DNA from 4 places in the Capillibacterium thermochitinicola genome. Region 2 is predicted to be linked to each of the others. Evidence: a T-box and tRNA genes for the amino acid it is inferred to sense, from the RefSeq annotation. Region 2 holds a T-box; the other regions hold tRNA genes.
What was found. A T-box is a leader RNA that pairs with one kind of tRNA and senses whether it is charged. The one in region 2 lies ahead of leuS (leucine--tRNA ligase), so its partner is inferred to be a tRNA-Leu.
Positions count from the first base shown of each region.

Region 1 (4,550 bases), on a different contig from region 2:
TCAATAAGCAGATTTTTTAAATAATGAAAGGAGACTTACGATGCAAGAGGAAAACATTCAAGCCCTCTTTATCATCATCGATGACCCGGAGAAACTGGAGCCGGTCTTGGAAGTCTTGCTGGAATGCGAAATCCGGGGCGCGACGATTATGGAGACCCAAGGAATGGCGAAGGTTCTCGCCACCCATATTCCTATTTTCTTTGGACTCCGGGATTTGGCCAACCGGGAACACCAACATAACCGAACCATCTTTGCCATCTCCAAACACCCGGAAAAGATCGCGCAGGCAATGGAAAAACTGTCCGCCATGTTTCATAACTTCGAAGAGGCCTGTACGGGGATGATGTTCGTCCTTCCGGTGACCAAAGCGGTTGGTTTGGGACGAAAATTACCGTAAACATTGCTTGATGATAATTCAGGGGAAGGGTGTTTTGGCAATGAATGTTATCTTATATTTAGGAATAATTTTAATCACCGGTCTTGTTGCTGGAAAAGTAGTTAACCATTTAAAACTACCGGCGGTCACCGGCTATCTCCTCATCGGTTTACTGCTCGGCCCGTCGGTTTTTAATATAATTTCTGAGGAAACGATTACTGTCTTAACGCCAATCAATTCGATTGCTTTAAGTATTATCGCCTTTTCCATCGGCGGCGCACTATCGCTGAATGAAATAAAGAAATGCGGGAAAAGCGTGATGGTCATTACTGTCACACAGGCAATGGGGGCGTATCTTTTTGTTGCCTTAACCCTGCATTGCCTCTTAGGAGTGGAACTCCATTCCGCTCTGCTATTCGGGGCCATTTCCACTGCGACCGCCCCGGCGGCCACCATTATGGTCCTCCGGGAATACAAGGCCAAGGGTCCTTTGACCAGCAATCTGTTGGCCGTTGTTGCGCTCGACGATGCCTTTTGTTTGATCGCCTTTGGCATCACCATGGCGTTGGCGAAAATCCTCGCCGGGAAAGTCAGCGGGGGAGTGGCGGCGATGATTGCGGCGCCCCTTTGGGAACTATTCGGCTCAATCATTTTAGGAATCGTTTTTGGAGTTGTTCTTTTGCTCTTGGCCACTCGGCTTAAGGAAAAACCGGATAAATTGGTCCTGGCGCTGGGAATGGTTTTCCTGCAGGCCGGTCTGGCGGAGGTCCTGCACCTTTCCGCTTTGCTCGCCGGGATGACCATGGGTTGTGTCGCGGTGAATCTCCTGCCCCACCAGGCGGAAAAGATGTTCCGGTTGGTCAGTACCGTGGATACTCCGATTTATGTCCTCTTTTTCGTTTTAGCCGGGGCCAATTTACATCTGGGCCTGTTGGCCAAGGTTGGTCTAGTTGGGGTTGCGTATATTGTCAGCCGGGTCCTTGGGAAGATCGGCGGCGCCACTTTCGGTGCGCTGATTAGTAACGCCCCGGCGGTCGTCCGCAAGTATTTGGGGTTGGGCCTGGTTCCCCAGGCCGGGGTGGCCATTGGCCTTACCTTGCTGGTCCAGCAGGGTATGCCCGAAATCGCCGGTATGGTCACCACCGTTATCCTGGGTTCGGTCGTGGTTTATGAGATCATCGGTCCGTTCTTTGCGAAACTAGCGATTGTGAAAGCCGGTGAAGCGCACATTGCCGGTAATTAACCATGATCTTTTAGCAAGTTTACCCCTTTACAAGCCGGTGTTTTTCGGTTATAATAAGTGATGCGATGCCGAAGTGGTGGAATTGGCAGACGCGCTGCGTTCAGGGCGCAGTGGGAGTACTCCCGTGCGGGTTCAAATCCCGCCTTCGGCACCAAAAAAGTTTTTTACCTCCGTTGAATGACGGAGGTTTATTTTTTAGTTCAAAAAAGAAAGGGATCGCAGATTAATATGGCGAAAGGCCGTTTTTAGGGCGGCCTTTTTTGGTATAAAAAACCTTTTGGTCTAAAGTTGGGGTTGAAAGGAACAATCTAGACAAAATGGCGTTTATTTGGGTGATACTGAAGAAACAGGGGTTTGGCTTGCCGACTCTGCTGGCAAACCTTGGGCACCCTACCTTTATAAAAAAACAGTGTTTTTGTCCCTTTTTTATTCGGCTTGAACATAGGAGGGAGAACGGTTGCGGAAGAACATAATCTATGCCATGCTCTTGGGGGCGCTGATGGCGCTGGTCATTTCCCCGCTGGTTCCGGCGGCAGCCACGCAGGAGTTAAGTTTGGCGGAAGCGCTGGCGCTGGGGTTGGAGGCGAACTACGGAATTAAAAAGGCCTGGCTTACTTGGGAAAACGCCCGTCTTAATTATGAGCGAAACAAAGTCACAAGTACACTGGCCGGTTCGCGTCACACCCAGTTACAACTGGAATTAAATCTGTTGCAGGCGGAAGATAATTACCGGCGGACCAAAAACCAAGCGCTGCTTCAGATTGCCCGGAAGTATTTGGAGGTGCTCCAAACCGAGCAGGAAATAACCTGGCGCCAGAAACGGCTGGCGTGGGAGACGCTGACCCTGGAGCAGCTCAAACAGCGGGTGGCCCAAGGGTATGAGACCCGTTTGGCCTTGATGCGACAAGAGAACGAGTACCACCGCGCCCGTCTCGAGTTGAAAAAGGCGGAAGACAGCTATGAACAGTTACGGCGCCAGTTGGCGAAGGAGATCGGCTGGCCGCCGGACGGACCCGTCTTCCGTTTGCAGCCGGTGGAAACAGCGCTGACCTGGGAATTAAGCGAAACTGACTGTCAAAACCGGGCCCGCGCAAGCAGCCTTAGTCTGCGGGCGGTGACGCTGGAAGTAGAGCTGGCCCAGATTGCGCTGGAACGGGCACAGCTTGGTTCGGTACCGGCGGTTGAGCTCCAAGAACTTAAGAACAATCTGCAGCTTGCCTTGCTCCGCCAGGAAGAAACTGCGTGGGAGCTGGAGAACTCCGTCCGTCAGCAGTACGCGGCTTTAAAGCAACTGACGGAGGATTTGGCGTTGAACCGGGTTCATTTGGCCGCGGTCCGGGCGAATTTCGAAAAGGTCCAAAAACAATATGAAGTGGGACTTTTGAAGGAAGTAGACCGCCTGGCGGCCGAGGCCGAACTTCTCCAGGCCGAGTACCAAATGTTTAGTGCCGTTACCAATTATCAGCTCAAAAAGTGGGAATTCCAACAAATGCTGGGTCTGGACCTGGAGGTGTAAACGACCATGAAAAAAGGTAAATCTTTGCGTGTTTTCTGCTTTTTCCTGTTGCTGGTTCTCCTGGTCCGGCCCGTTCAGGGGCAAGAGGCTGCGGAACCGGACAGTTTGGCTGCAGTGATCGCCTGGGGCCTCGAACATAGCCCGTCCCTGATCACGCTGCGGCAAGAGGTGGAGCAGATCCAGCGGGAACTGGCCACCATCGAAACGAGTCTACGCTGGCAACTGAACTTAGACGGAGGCTTAAGCCTGTCCGGAACAGGAGAGAAGGCGGAACCACTCTCCGGCCGTGAGGAAACGGAACAGGTACGGGCCGGAATTACCGGCCGTAAAGCCTTCCGGTTCGGGCTTGCTTTGGAACCGCAGTTAACTTTAAAGAAGGATTTAAACACTGCGGCCGAACCGGAGGTCGGCTTTTCCTTCTCCCTCAACCAACGGCTTTTTCCTTGGGTCCCCTCGGCGGAAGAGCAGAGGTACCTGCGAACCCTGATTAATTTACAAAAAGCGGAGGCGAATCTGGCTTGGCAAGCGACCAGGATGAAGATTGAGTGGCTGGAAGGTTACCTTAATTTATTGCGTCTGGCGGAACAACTGGCGGTGGCGGAAGCCGAGTACGGCTTTGCCGTTGATGAGCTGAGGTTAACCCGGGAGCGGGCGGCGATCGGGGAAGCCGGCGAGATGCAGCTGCTCAGCGCTCAAGTCGCTTTGAAACAGGCGGAATACAAACGAAAACAAGCCGCCAACCGCTATCATGAGGCCGAGCGCCAGTGGCGGCTGGCGCTGGGGTTGCCGGCGGATTACCAAGTGAAGTTGGAAGAGGACAATAGTTACCTCCGGCAACTGCGGGCGGAGGTGCAAACGCAACCTGTGACCGCGCAAGACCATGCGGCCTATTTACAACGGCTGGAAGCCACCCATCACCAACTGGCCGCGAAACGTTTGGACCGTGCCCAGTTGGAACAGGATTGGCGGTGGAAACAAGGGGAGTATTGGCCGCAGGTGAACGGGGGCGGAACTTACGATTCATCCCGGCAGAGCTGGACCCTTAACCTGAACCTCAATTATCGGTTGTGGGACGGGGGGATCCGGCGGCTGGAGCGGGAGATGTACGAAGCCCGGCTGGAAACGGCGGACCGGGAGGAAGAGAGTTTACGCGCCCAGTTGGACACCGAACTACGGAGTTTGCTGAACGAGGTCGACTTGGCCGAATTGCAGGTCGAGGAGAAGGAGCTGGCTTTGGCCAAAGTGCGCTTGGAAACGGAGGTTTACCGGCGACAACGGGAAGCCGGTTTTCTGACCGAAAAAGACTGGAACTTGAAGCTGCTGGAGGAGAAAAGCGCAGAAATCGGTTATAAAGCAGCGACGGATCAGGTCTTGTTGAGCAAGCTCCGGCTGTTCCATTTGGTTGGCATGCTTTA
Region 1 is NZ_JAAKDE010000003.1:60,415-64,964, reverse strand. It holds gene G5B42_RS01750 (P-II family nitrogen regulator) at 41-397, shown strand; gene G5B42_RS01745 (cation:proton antiporter) at 438-1,619, shown strand; tRNA gene G5B42_RS01740 (tRNA-Leu) at 1,687-1,773, shown strand; gene G5B42_RS01735 (TolC family protein) at 2,077-3,135, shown strand; gene G5B42_RS01730 (TolC family protein) at 3,142-4,550, shown strand, end outside.
Region 1: it has a tRNA-Leu gene. The T-box ahead of leuS (leucine--tRNA ligase) is inferred to sense a tRNA for this amino acid. The anticodon was not compared.

Region 2 (4,550 bases):
CTGTCCAGGGACAATCCGTAGTTGACTGGGGAAAAGTTGAACCTGGATCGCTTGGGGTAAAATAAGCAGGAGACCGATTCCAAAGAGTAGAGCAACGCCTAGGGTAAAAGGTCGTCGGTAACGGGGTGGCATCATATCTTCCTCCAATAAAACCGCAGCTATAAGGTGTATTCACTGATAAAATCCCCGTTAAGATCGGCCTTTATACGAAGAAAAAACAAGGGAGTTTGGAAAGAGAGCATAGGCGCCTAACGCCTATGCTCTTAGTTTCAAACGACGATGTTTAAAAGACGTCCCGGAACGTATATGGTCTTCCGCGGAGTTTTGCCGCCGAGCGCCGCTTGAATCCCCGCAAGGGCTAAAGCCTGCTCTTTCACCTCTTCTTCCGGCGCATCGACTGCGATGACCAAACGCTCTTTAATCTTTCCGTTGATCTGGATGACGATTTCCACCTGTTTTTCTAAGACCAGTGCTTCATCCCACTGAGGCCAGGGTTGGTCGTGTACCGAGTAGTCGCCGCCCAAACGTGACCAGAGCTCCTCGGCCAGATGGGGTGCGGCCGGGGCCAAGAGCAGAGTAAAGGTTTTTGCTGCTTCTTGCCAACTTTCCGTTTCCCACAAAGCCGGTTTGACCTTCGAAAGGAGGTTGGAGAATTCCATTAAAGCGGCAATATAGGTGTTAAAGGCAAAGTCTTTCAGGTCCAACGTTGCCCGTTTAATCGTCTGGTGCAGTTTCCTTTGTAAAGTCTCAACCATTTCCGGTGTTGGATTTACCTTCTCCTCCACCGGGAATAGCAACAGTTCCCAAACCCGGTTCAAGAAGCGGTAGCTTCCTTCAATGCCTTTGCTGTCCCAGGGGCCGCCCATTTCCCAGCGCCACCCGAACATGAGGTAAACCCGGACTGTATCCGTCCCGTAGGTGTTAACCAGATCATCGGGCGCCACCACATTCCCCCGGGATTTACTCATCTTCTCACTGTCTTCACCAAGGATGATCCCCTGGTTTCTTAGAACGAGCATTGGTTCGTCGAAGTCAACCAGGCCAAGGTCGCGCATGGCTTTGGTGAAGAAACGGGTGTAGATCAGATGCATACAAGCGTGCTCGACGCCGCCGGTGTACAGGTCAACCGGGAGCCAGTAATCCGCTTCCGCCCGGTCAAAGGGAATGGGCCCTTCATAATAAGGACTGAGATAAGCATATTGGTACCAGGAAGAACAGATAAAGGTATCCATCGTGTCCGTTTCCCGGCGGGCCGGACCCCCACAGCGGGGACATTCGGTATGCAGGAAACCCGCATGGTGTTTCAGCGGTGATTCGCCCGTTGGTAAGAACTCGGCATCTTCCGGTAAGAGAACAGGCAGGTCTTTCTCGGGAACTGGAACGGTGCCGCATTTATCGCAGTAGACGATGGGAATGGGGGTCCCCCAGTACCGCTGGCGGCTGATCAGCCAGTCCCGTAAACGGTAATTGACGGCTCGACGGCCCAGTCCTTTTTCCTCAAGCCAGGCAATGACCCGCGCTTTCCCTTCCTGCGCCGGTACGCCGGTGAAGGGGCCGGAATTGACCATCTTACCATTTTCGACCTCGGTGTAAGGGGCGGTCAAGGGTTCGGGCAACCCCTCGTCGGGTGAGATGACTACCTTAATTGGGAGATTATATTTCCGGGCAAAGGCATAGTCCCGCTCGTCATGGGCGGGAACCGCCATGATCGCCCCCGTACCATAGCCCATCATGACGTAATCGGCAATCCAAATCGGAATTTTTTCACCGTTCACCGGGTTGACCGCATAACTTCCAGTGAAAACACCGGTTTTTTCCTTATCAACGGCCAGGCGTTCAATCTCACTTTGGCGGCTGGCCGCATATTGATAAGCTTTAACTTGCTCTTTATACTCCTCCGTGGTGAGCTTATCCACCAAGGGATGTTCCGGGGCCAGCACCATAAAGGTGACTCCCCATAAAGTATCCGGCCGGGTGGTAAAGACCGTCAGTTTTTCCTGGTTCGGCAATTCAAAGTCAACCTCGGCCCCTTCACTCTTGCCGATCCAGTTCTTCTGCATGGAGACAACCCGTTCCGGCCAGTCGATCTTGGAAAAGTCCAGCAATTCCTCGGCATAGTCGGTAATTTTCAGGAACCACTGGTCCAGTTCTTTTTTCACCACAGGTGTCTCACACCGTTCGCAATGGCGGTCTTCGCCCCAAACTTGTTCCCGCGCCAAAGTGGTATTACAGGTCGGACAAAAGTCTACCGGGGCCATCTTTTTGTAAGCCAAACCCCGTTCATAAAGCTTCAGGAAAAGCCATTGGCTCCATTTATAGTAACCCGGTAAACAGGTAATCACTTCCCGTTGCCAGTCAAAGATGGCGCCCATCGACTTTAATTGTTCCCGCATCCGTTCAATATTGTTCATGGTCCATTTTTGCGGGTGCACGTTCCGCTTGATGGCAGCATTCTCGGCCGGAAGACCGAATGCGTCAAAGCCGATCGGGAACAAGACATTATAACCGTTCATCCGTTTAAAACGGGCCTGGGCATCGGAAGGAACCATGGCATACCAGTGACCGATATGCAGATCACCACTGGGATAAGGCAGCATGGTCAAGGCATAAAATTTCGGTTTATCCTTCCTGATTACCGAACGGTAAAGGCCCGATTCTTCCCACTTTTGCCGCCAAAAAGGTTCAATTTTGCGCGGCTGATAACGGTCGTATTTTGTCGTCATCAAAATCCCTCCAATAAAATTTAGACCCCTGGTCATTTTCTGACCAGGGGCGAACAACAGTCGCGGTACCACCCTGTTTCGGCATTCCTCCGGAATGCCCTCTTGTCCATTAACCCTGGAACAGGTCAGGAATTTTCATTCCTGAACTTCCGGGGTGAGTTCGGTCCGATCCCGGGTCCGGTTTGCACCACCCACCGGCTCTCTAAGCCCTTAATCCAACCTACTACTCCCCTTCATCAGTTCTCATCTTTTAAGTCTTTAACCGTTGCCGAGAATAAGAAACACTGGTTTTTATCTTCGATTGAGGCAATCTTTTAAAAGAAAAGTTTACCTTATTTGGGATTGGTAAACCTTATAAAAGTATAAATCAGAGCGGTTTAAATGTCAAGCGATGGTCGGAGTTAATCTTTTTGCACCGTACCAAAGCTCCTCCAGGCGGTAAAAATCGCGTTCGTCCTGGCCTAAGAGATGAATAACCAAAAAGCCGTAATCCAGCAGGATCCACCGGGCATCTTGATCCCCTTCCCGGCGGAAAGGGGTTAAACCTAAATCACCAAGCTTTTCAAGGAGATGATCGGCCAAGGCCTTAAGGTGATTAGGATTACGGCCGGTCGTGATTAAAAAATAATCGGTCACCACCGTTAACTCCCGCAAGTCCAATATGACGGGATTTTCCCCCTTCTGATCGATCACTGCCGTATAGGCAGCAGATAAGACCTTGTCAAAATCCATTCATCCTAAACCTCCGACCATAATTTCCTTCCGTGTTTATTTACTCCTCGCCGGATTCATTCAGCAAAAGCATGTTCCGGGCTTCCAGCGTCAATGGATGCAACAGGAAACCGGCATCCAAAATATATCTAATCTTCTGAGTATAAATGTACTTTAAAGCCGCTAGGCGGTTTCGAAAGGCCAGTTCCCGCGCAACTTGGGCGGCAAAAAACTGACGGGCCGGCTCGGCAAAGTCGGCGATGATCGTTAATTCGCCTACAATCCCCAGCTTTGGCGCGCCGGTGACATGGTAGGCCACCGCTTCAAGCACCGGCTCGGCGGTGATCGCCCACTCGCGTTTTAAAAGCTCGGCGCCAACCTGTCCGTGAAGTAAAACGGGGGCCTTTTTGTCCAGGGGCAAGATGGGAATCTGGTAAGAACTAGCCAAGGCGAGCATTTCCGGACCGTCTTTTTCGCGGGCGACATCATGCATTAAAGCCGCCACCGCCACCGGCTCCTCCGGAATTTGGTAATGGCGGGCCAGTTCCCGGGCAAAATTCATTACCCTTAATGAATGTTGAAAACGGGGCGGGGAAAGCGTCTGACTTAATTTGCGGCTGAGCGTTTCAAGGTTCATATAGACCCCCATTAAGCTTAAGATTAATTATAGTATATTAAATCTTTTTCCACAAAGCTACGCATTTCCCTGCCGCTAAAACGACAAAAGGCTGGTTGAAACCGGCTCTTTACATTTTAAGCAAGAAGGGGTGCCTGGCACCCCCTCAGCTTGTGGTATTTAGTGGCCGCGCTTCGTTGACAATGATCTCCCGCCCGCCTAATTCTTTGCCATTCATCATGGCAATTACTTGTTCGGCTTGGTCCTCCGGCACCTCAACAAAGCCAAAGCCTTTCGAGCGTCCGGTTGCCCGGTCTATAATTACCCTACTGGCCAATACCTCTGTCGCGTTGGAAAAAAAAGCGGCCAAATCCTCGTCCGTAGTGGCCCAGGGCAAATTGCCGACATACAGGGTTTTACTCACCAGCTTCACCTCGTTTCCGGCCATGAATCACAGGTTCTTTGCAGGCCCGAAATTATTTTGCCCGCCAGGGCAAATA
Region 2 is NZ_JAAKDE010000023.1:10,672-15,221, forward strand. It holds gene spoIVB (SpoIVB peptidase) at 1-132, opposite strand, end outside; gene leuS (leucine--tRNA ligase) at 270-2,723, opposite strand; T-box leader at 2,766-2,969, opposite strand; gene rsfS (ribosome silencing factor) at 3,108-3,455, opposite strand; gene yqeK (bis(5'-nucleosyl)-tetraphosphatase (symmetrical) YqeK) at 3,496-4,083, opposite strand; gene G5B42_RS09695 (RNA recognition motif domain-containing protein) at 4,217-4,474, opposite strand.

Region 3 (4,550 bases), on a different contig from region 2:
TAAAGCGAAGGAATCTTTCCCCCAAATGTGGAATAATGGATTAAGGATTTGACATGGATTTTATGAGGTGAACGATGGAACCAGTATACTTTACCGTCGCCCAGGAACAGACGTGGGAACAGAAGATCGAACGTTCACGCTTCATCGGCCACGCCGCGCCGGTGGCCGATGCCGACGAAGCCCAGGCCTTTATTGGCCGGATCAAAACCGAAGTTCATCCCCAGGCCACCCACAACTGTTTCGCCTACCGGATCGGCCTGGGCGAAAACCCGGTCACCTACTATAGCGACCATGGGGAGCCGTCCGGGACCGCCGGCCGGCCGATTCTCAACGCCATCCTGCAACAGGAGCTCACCAATACGGTGGTGGTGGTCACCCGCTACTTCGGCGGAAAAAAACTGGGTGTCCGGGGCTTAATCGACGCCTACCATTCCACCGCCCTACAAACACTCCTCGCCGCCGGGCGGCGTCCTTTTCGCCCCACCTTCACACTGACCTTGACGCTGCCGTACCCGCAGTTACCAGTCGTCAACCGTCTGCTCCAGACCTACGAAGGCAAGCTTGTCAAGGAGGAGTACGGCGCGGTGGTCAGCCTGACCGTCCATGTTCCGGAAAGCAACCGTGCCGCTTTAACCGGCGCTTTGCAGGGACTGTCCGCCGTGAAATGGGCGGAGGGGCACTGACGCCCCCCGTCTTCCATACAGCCAAGAACACGAATGAACTACTCGTTCAATCCCCTTTCTCAATTTTATGCTCTTGGCGGAGGGCCCTTTTCCGGCCACCGGAATATCTTAATACTAAAGAAATGAGTTTACCACCGATTAAACTCGTTTCTCGCCAACCCATCCTTTCTCCGGCCTTGACCGCACCAAAGGCCAATCTGTCTCTGGACAATGCCATTTGATTCCGGGCGGTTTTTACCGCCCTTTTTTAAAGAGCCGGCCAGTTCCTTTCGCCCAAGGATCTCCCGAAAAACCGTTTTCTGGACCATGATAAATCCTTGACAGCGGCCGCCTTCTTTGTTACAATGAAGGTCGAAGATGTTTAAAACCCGTGCCGAAGTGGCGGAATTGGCAGACGCAGTAGACTCAAAATCTACCGCCCTCAAAAGCGTGCCGGTTCGAGTCCGGCCTTCGGCACCAAGAAAAATCACCCCATTAAGGGGGTTTTTTTTATGCGCTTTTTTGGTCATATTACAGATAAAACCCGATTTTTGCAATGTTAACCCATTGGAAACCTAAAATTCAGTAGGGTTTTTCCGGAAGAACACGAAACATTAACGGCGGGAACGCTTCGCCCTTTCATACACTACTAAGCTACTTGCTGTTGGAGGTGGAACCTTGTCTTTCTGGTCTAATTTATGGTCGGATTTGTTTTGGGTTGTACCTCTGGTCGGAATTGTGACTTTACTGGTGGTCTGGTCTTATTACCGTCAGATTAAAAAGGCGGATCCCGGTAACGAAAAGATGCAGGAGATTAGCCATGCGATCCGCACCGGTGCTTTTGCCTTTATTCGTCGGGAATACACCAGCGTCGCCTGGGTCTTGTTAATCGCCCTCCCCATCATCTATTTCACCTTGGATCTGCCCACCCTGGTCACTTTTCTGATCGGTGCTTTCCTTTCGTTGCTGGCCGGGTTTATCGGGATGAACGCGGCGACCCTGGCCAACGTCCGGACGGCCCAGGCTGCGAAAAATGGAACCGTGGCAGCTTTACAGATCGCCTTCCCCGCCGGTGCAATTATGGGTTTGACCGTCGTTGGTCTGAACCTGGTCGGAATTTCCGTCCTTTATCTCCTCTTTGGCGAGCCGGAATTACTTACCGGATACGGCTTAGGCTCTTCTTTGGTGGCTTTGTTTGCCCGCTTTGGGGGCGGGATCTATACGAAAGCGGCCGACGTCGGCGCGGATCTCGTTGGTAAATTGGAAGAAGGAATTCCGGAAGACGACCCGCGGAACCCGGCGGTCATCGCCGATAACGTCGGGGATAACGTCGGGGATGTCTGTGGCATGGGCAGCGACCTTTTTGAAAGCGAAGCGGAAGTGATGGTGGCCGCCATGTCGCTCGGGGCAACTTTAACCGCCCGTTACGGAGCCAAGGCCATTGTCGGGCCGGTTCTCCTCTTTGCCATCGGGGTGCTGGCTTCAGTGCTTGGCGTCTACTTCATTCGCATGCGGAAAAACAGTAACGTGTATAGCGCGATCAACAACGGGAACTATGTCACCTGCGCCTTGGCGGTACTGGGCGGATTTTTCTTCACCAAGTTTTACCTGAATGACCTTTCCCTTTTCGGGGCGGTCATGGTTGGCCCGATTGCCGGGTTACTGGTGGGGCTGGCCTCCGAATACTATACTTCCGACGAGAAGCAACCTGTTCGTGCGCTGGCCGCGGCGGCGCAAACAGGTACCGCCACCACCATCATTGACGGTGTGGCCATCGGCATGAAATCGACGGTGTTGCCGATCCTGATCACCGCCGGTGCCGTCTTGATTGCCCACCGTTTCGGCGGTTTCTTCGGGCTGGCTTTAAGTGCGGTCTCGATGCTTTCCATCTCCGGCATTACCATTGCCGTCGATGCCTATGGCCCGGTGGCCGACAATGCCGGCGGTATTACCGAAATGGCCGGTCTCCCCGAAGAAGTCCGGGAAGTCACCGATACCCTCGATTCGGTTGGCAACTCCATGGCCGCCGTGACCAAGGGCTTCGATATCTCCGCGGCGGCGCTCACCGCCTTATCCTTGTTTGCCGCTTACGCCAGCGCCGCCCAGCTTGAGGCGATCGATTTGTTGTCCCCCTCGGTCATTATCGGGTTGTTTATCGGCGGGATCATGCCCTTCTTCTTCTCGGCCCAGGCCTTGGAGGCGGTCGGACGGGCGGCCGGGTTTATGATTGAGGAGGTCCGTCGGCAGATGCGGGAGATCCCCGGGCTGCGGGAAGGAAAAGCCAAACCCGACTATGCCCGCTGCGTCGATATCTCCACCCGGGTGGCGTTGAAAGAGATGACCCTCCCCAGTGTCATTGCCCTGCTCGCTCCGGTCGTCGTCGGCTTTGCCCTCGGGAAGGAAGCATTGGCCGGTGTCCTTGGCGGTTCCCTCTTGACCGGAATGTTGATGGCCCTTTTCCTGGCCAACTCCGGCGGAGCTTGGGATAACGCGAAAAAATACATCGAAGCCGGGAACTTCGGCGGGAAGAAGTCGCCCGCCCACGAAGCCGCGGTCATCGGGGATACCGTCGGCGATCCCTTCAAGGATACGGCCGGTCCCAGCTTAAACATCCTCTTTAAACTGGTGGAGATCGTGGCGCTGACGATTGCGCCTCTGATTAGATAACTATACGTCATACAGGCACCTTTATATTAACAAATAATAAGAACGGCCCTGTTCTCAGGGGGCCGTTCTTTTCTATTTCATTTTGTTGAGCGGTTTAAACTCCGCCGCCTGGATCACCGGGACCCGTCCTAAAAAACGATGGCAACCTTAAAGTCACCGTACTTACCGGTCGCGGCATCGAAAGCATCTTCCCACTGTTCGATGGGGAATGTTTTGCTGACAATACCGTCGGTCTTGAGCGTCCCGTCGGCAATTGCGTTAATCACATAATCATAGCAATAGGGTGACAAGTGCGCGCCCAGCACATCAAGTTCTTTACGGTCACCAATGATCGACCAGTCAACGGTCGCCGGCTCACCGAAGACCGAAAATTCGATAAAGCGGCCGAGTTTACGGATCATCTGGAGACCCTGCCCAACAGCCGAAGGATGCCCCGTCGCTTCGATATAAACATCGCAGCCGTAATTCCCGGTCAATCTTTTTACTTCGCTGACCACATCGACTTTACCCGGGTTCATCACCAGATCAGCCCCGAATTCCTTCGCTTTGGCCAGCCGGCTGTCCATCATGTCGAGGACGATCAGGGTTTTCGGATTACGCTGTTTTGCGTAGGTCACCATGCCCAAGCCCAAGGTACCGGCCCCAGCAATCACGACCACATCCTCGCATGAGATATTGGCTCGGTCCACACAGTGTTTTGAACAACTGTAGGGTTCAATCAAAAGGGCCTTTTCCAGCGGCAGGTCCGCGGGCACGACATACTTCAGGGCTTCCTTCGGCAGGCGAATATATTCCGCCATCCCCCCGTTTAGGCTGTTAAAGAAGCCGAAGATCCGGTGGGGTTCACACATCCAGTAGTGTCCTGTTTTGCAGAACCGGCATTCCCAGCAAGGAACAATTTGTTCGGCCGCCAGGCGTTGCCCAAGTTCATAGCCTTTTACGTTCGCGCCCATCTGGACGATCCGCCCGATAAATTCGTGCCCGGGGATAAACGGCGGCTCGACCCACCGCGGCTGGACTTGGTCGCCCCAAAACATCGCCGCCCCGTGCCGGCACTTAATGTCACCCGCACATACGCCACAACCTTCCACCTTTAAAATTATATCATCCGGACCGCATTCGGGCGTGGGCCAACTGGTTTCCAGTACATACTCCCCCGGTTTTTTGGCAACTAGTGCTTTCATTATTTTTGGAACTTGCATGGTCTTCTCCTTTTCTTTC
Region 3 is NZ_JAAKDE010000005.1:7,532-12,081, reverse strand. It holds gene G5B42_RS03355 (IMPACT family protein) at 75-683, shown strand; tRNA gene G5B42_RS03350 (tRNA-Leu) at 1,056-1,142, shown strand; gene G5B42_RS03345 (sodium-translocating pyrophosphatase) at 1,341-3,329, shown strand; gene G5B42_RS03340 (alcohol dehydrogenase catalytic domain-containing protein) at 3,458-4,531, opposite strand.
Region 3: it has a tRNA-Leu gene. The T-box ahead of leuS (leucine--tRNA ligase) is inferred to sense a tRNA for this amino acid. The anticodon was not compared.

Region 4 (4,550 bases), on a different contig from region 2:
ACTGAAGGTTCACCGCCACCGGAAGGGCGGCGATGTGGGTGGGGTAGGTCTCAATGTGTACCGCCAGAGCCGTTACCTTTCCGCCCAGCCCCTGCGGTCCAATCCCGGTTTGGTTGATTAAAGCCAACAGTTCCGCTTCGAGGGCGGCGACCGCCGGCTCGGCACTGGTCGTCCCGGCCGGGCGGATCAGGGCTTTTTTCGCCAGGAGAGCCGCCTTTTCCATTGTACCGCCGATCCCTACCCCCACAATCAGCGGCGGACAGGCACACCCCCCCGCCGCCGCCACCGTTTCCAGGACAAAGCGCTTTACGCCCTCGATCCCGTCGGCCGGTTTCAGCATCTGCAAACGGCTCATGTTCTCACTGCCGGCCCCCTTGGGGGCGACGGTCACCTTCAGGCGATCCCCCGGCACGATCCGGGTGTGGATCACCGCCGGCGTATTATCCTGCGTGTTAACCCGGGTCAAGGGCGAAAGCACCGACTTCCGGAGGTAACCCTCCTGGTACCCCCGGCGGACACCCGCATTGACCGCTTCCTCCAAGTCCCCACCGGTCAGGTGCAGATCCTGGCCGATTTCCAGAAAAACCACACAGATCCCGGTGTCCTGGCAAATGGGCAGTTGTTCCCGGGCCGCCACCGCCAAATTCGCCAACACTTGGTCAAGGATGAAACAACCGAACGCCGACTCCTCCTCGTTACGGGCTTTTTCCAGCAAAGCGCGGACATCCGCCCCGAGTTCCCGGCAGGCCTCAACACACAACCGGGCGACCGTCTCCGTAACCACTCCCACATTGAGCTCCCGCACGACCATCCCCCCGCAAAACTGACACTAAAAATAAAAAAACTGCCGCGGTACCTCCCGGTACTTCTGCAGTGGACTTTCTTATGGTGCCCAGGACCGGATTATATCTCTTTATATCATCTTTAAAACAGTGAAACCACACTGCAGTGTAGCAATCATTCGGTATCCAGTCCACCACTTCACCCGTTTGCTCATTTTTTTTCTTCATCTATTAATATTTATTCATTATATTCGTTAACCCACAGTTTTCTCCTTCTATTGATTTATTAACTCCCGGTGTAATCTTTTACCTTCAACTCTTAGGGTATATCTTATTGACAACTCTTTCCATTTTTATAAAGTTTATATGTTTTAGATCATACGGACATACCACCGAAATTTTATATTATATTTTTGTAATTTATAACTTATTATCGTATAATGAAGTTAATCTAAAAACGAATCCCGTCTCAGCCTCGAAAAGAGTTAAAAGAAGAAAGGAGAATGCTTCAACAGGCAGACCTCCCCCTGAAACACTAAAAAATTAAACAATTAATGTTCACATTTGACATGAATAACCCTATTAAAAGCCGGAAAGTCTTCAACAATACCCCGCCAAATTAGAAGATACGAGCAAGGTTTGAAGGAAAAACTACTGCTAGATTTAGAGAAGAAAAATTATATGGCATAACCTTATATAAACGCAATTATATTCTCTTCGAAGCCAAAAGAAAAAAAAAATAAAAGACCACAAAGACGCCGAAAGGCGTCTTTGTTTTTTTAAGGTTATATAAACAAAAAAACTGCATCGGTACCTCCCGGTACTTCTGCAGTGGACTTTCTTATGGTGCCCAGGACCGGACTTGAACCGGTACGGTTGCCCATACGCCCCTCAAACGTACGCGTCTGCCAGTTCCGCCACCTGGGCACATTCAGCATAAATGATTATACAACCTTTAGTTGTTATTGTCAAGGCCGGATCCGTTTTTGGTCATGCGCTTTTTGCCCATCGATTATTTATCATCCAATTGGCAGCGAATCGGCCCTCAAGCAAACGGCTTTTCGCGTCCGTATTTTTTCCTGGCGCGCGGCAGGAATATGGCGGGTCATTCGCGAATATTATAAATCACTTTTTAAAAGTTTTTTATTAACATTGGCAACACACCATTAAAAGTCGGAATCGAGGTTGGGCAATGTTTAAAAAGGCAATCAATCAGGAGCTTATGCGGACCAACAACAAAGCGCAGATCCTCCGTTGCGTCAAAGCCAAACAAGTGGTTTCCAAGCGCGAACTCACCGAGGAACTTGGTTTAAGTACCACGACCGTGGCGACATTCATCCGCGAATTGGAAGAGGAGAACTTGATCCTCAACAGCGGGATCGCCCGCTCGACCGGTGGGCGAAGATCCCTCCTCTATCAGTTAAACCCGGACTACTGTTATACTCTGGGGCTTGACCTTCAAGTCGACCGCATCGTGGGCGTCCTCCTTGATTTTAAAGGCGATGTCCAGGCGGAAAAGGAAGTTGCTTTTCAGGGCCGGGATGAGTGGCAGGTTGTTCCCCTGCTCAAAACTTTTATCCACGATTTATTGGCCACACACAAAATCCCCTGGGCAAAACTGGGGGGAATCGGGATCGGTGTCCCGGGCGTCCTCAACAATGAAGCGGAGATCATCGATTTTGCGCCGAACCTTGGGTGGAAAAACGTGGATCTACCGGCCATGCTTGCTTTGGATAAACCGGTCTATCTTGAAAACGAAGCCAATGCCGGCGCCTTGGGCGAAGTGGAGTTCGGCTTGGGACGCAATGTCGGCCATCTGGCTTACATCTCTGTCGGCATGGGGATCGGTTGCGGGTTAATCATCGACCATAGGTTATTCTCCGGACATCTGCGCAATGCGGGCGAATTCGGGCATATGACGGTGGAGCCGGAGGGTTTGCCCTGCCGGTGCGGGAACAGGGGCTGCTGGGAGGTTTACGCCTCGAACGCGGCCGCCCTCCGGATGTACGCGGAAGAAACCGGTAATCAACAAATTACATTCCCGGAATTTCTCCTTAAATGCCACGAAGACGACCACTGCGCAACCAATGTCCTCCAGACGGTCTCCAAATACCTCGGCCTCGGGATCGCCAGTGTGATCAACGGCTTGAATCCGGAGATGGTGATCATCGGGGGTGAGATTGCCAACGTTAAACCGTTGATTTTCAACTCGTTGCTGAAGGAGATCAAAGAACGGACCCTGGAGAAGTCCTATGCCGGTGTCCGCTTGGAATTTTCCCAACTCGGTAACAAGGCGGCTGCTTTGGGCATGGGCACCATCGTTCTTGAGCAGATCATCAATGCGTTGACCTGAGTAGCCGGAAAAAGCGAGGTGATGACGGAGGTTCAAAACCGGTTGAACGAAACTTGAAAAAAAGGATGGTGAAAATGGCATATTTACTAGGATATGATCTGGGAAGCTCCTCAATCAAAGCTTCCCTGCTGGCCGCCGATGGTCGACTGGTGGCTTCAGCGGTTTCCCCCCAAACCGAACTGGCCATCGACGCTCCGCGACCTGGCTGGGCGGAACAACACCCGGAAACCTGGTGGCAACACGTGCAAGCAGCGACCGCCATGTTACTGGCAAAAGCCGAAGTCAAACCGGAAGCCATTAAGGCCATCGGGATTTCCTACCAGATGCATGGGCTGGTCCTGGTCGACAAAGCGGGTCAAGTCCTGCGCCCGGCGATCATCTGGTGTGACAGCAGGGCCGCCGAGATCGGCGACCGGGCGTTCCACGCCCTCGGGCCGGACCTGTGCCTATCCCGCTTGCTGAACTCCCCGGGGAACTTTACCGCTTCCAAATTAAAGTGGGTGCAAGAAAACGAGCCGGCGATCTACCAAAAGATCTACAAGGCAATGCTCCCCGGTGATTACCTGGCCATGAAGCTGACCGGGAATATTCAGACCACCCCTTCCGGCCTCTCCGAGGGGATCCTCTGGGACTACCAGGAACAAAAACTGGCCGACTTGCTCCTCGACCATTACGGTATCGACCGGGATCTGATTCCGGAAGTGGTTCCGACTTTTGCCCCGCAAGGAGAATTAACGAAATCGGCCGCGGACGCCTTGGGCTTGAAGCCGGGGACATTAGTTGCCTACCGGGCCGGGGACCAGCCGAATAACGCCTTCTCCCTTAATGTCATGAACCCCGGTGAAGTGGCCGCAACCGCCGGGACGAGCGGGGTCGTTTACGGGGTCGGCGCCCAACCGGAATACGACCGGAAATCAAGGGTAAACACCTTTTTACACGTTAACCACCGGCCGGAGGACCCCCGCTTAGGGATTCTCCTCTGTCTGAACGGTACAGGGATCTTAAACCGCTGGTTGAAAAAGAATCTGATGCAAGACCAGATCTCATATGAAGAGATGAACCATTTGGCCGCCCAGGTTCCCGCAGGCGCGGAGGGTTTGATGATCTTCCCCTATGGCAACGGGGCGGAACGGACTCTGGAGAACAAAACAATCAACGCCTCTATCCGCGGCTTGAATTTCAACCTGCACCACCGCGGTCACCTGCTGCGCGCCGCCCAGGAAGGAATCGTTTTTGCCTTAAACTACGGGTTAAACATCATGAAAAACATGGGCGTCCAGACCAACCTGGTCCGCGCCGGCCAGGCCAACATGTTCTTAAGTCCCTTGTTCTGTGAAGTCTTTGCCACGGTGACCGGAGCCCGGGTCGAACTTTACAATACCGACGGGGCGCAGGGGGCCGCCCGCGGGGCCGGA
Region 4 is NZ_JAAKDE010000010.1:114,498-119,047, reverse strand. It holds gene G5B42_RS05710 (fumarate hydratase) at 1-805, opposite strand, end outside; tRNA gene G5B42_RS05705 (tRNA-Leu) at 1,627-1,709, opposite strand; gene G5B42_RS05700 (ROK family transcriptional regulator) at 1,975-3,135, shown strand; gene G5B42_RS05695 (xylulokinase) at 3,210-4,550, shown strand, end outside.
Region 4: it has a tRNA-Leu gene. The T-box ahead of leuS (leucine--tRNA ligase) is inferred to sense a tRNA for this amino acid. The anticodon was not compared.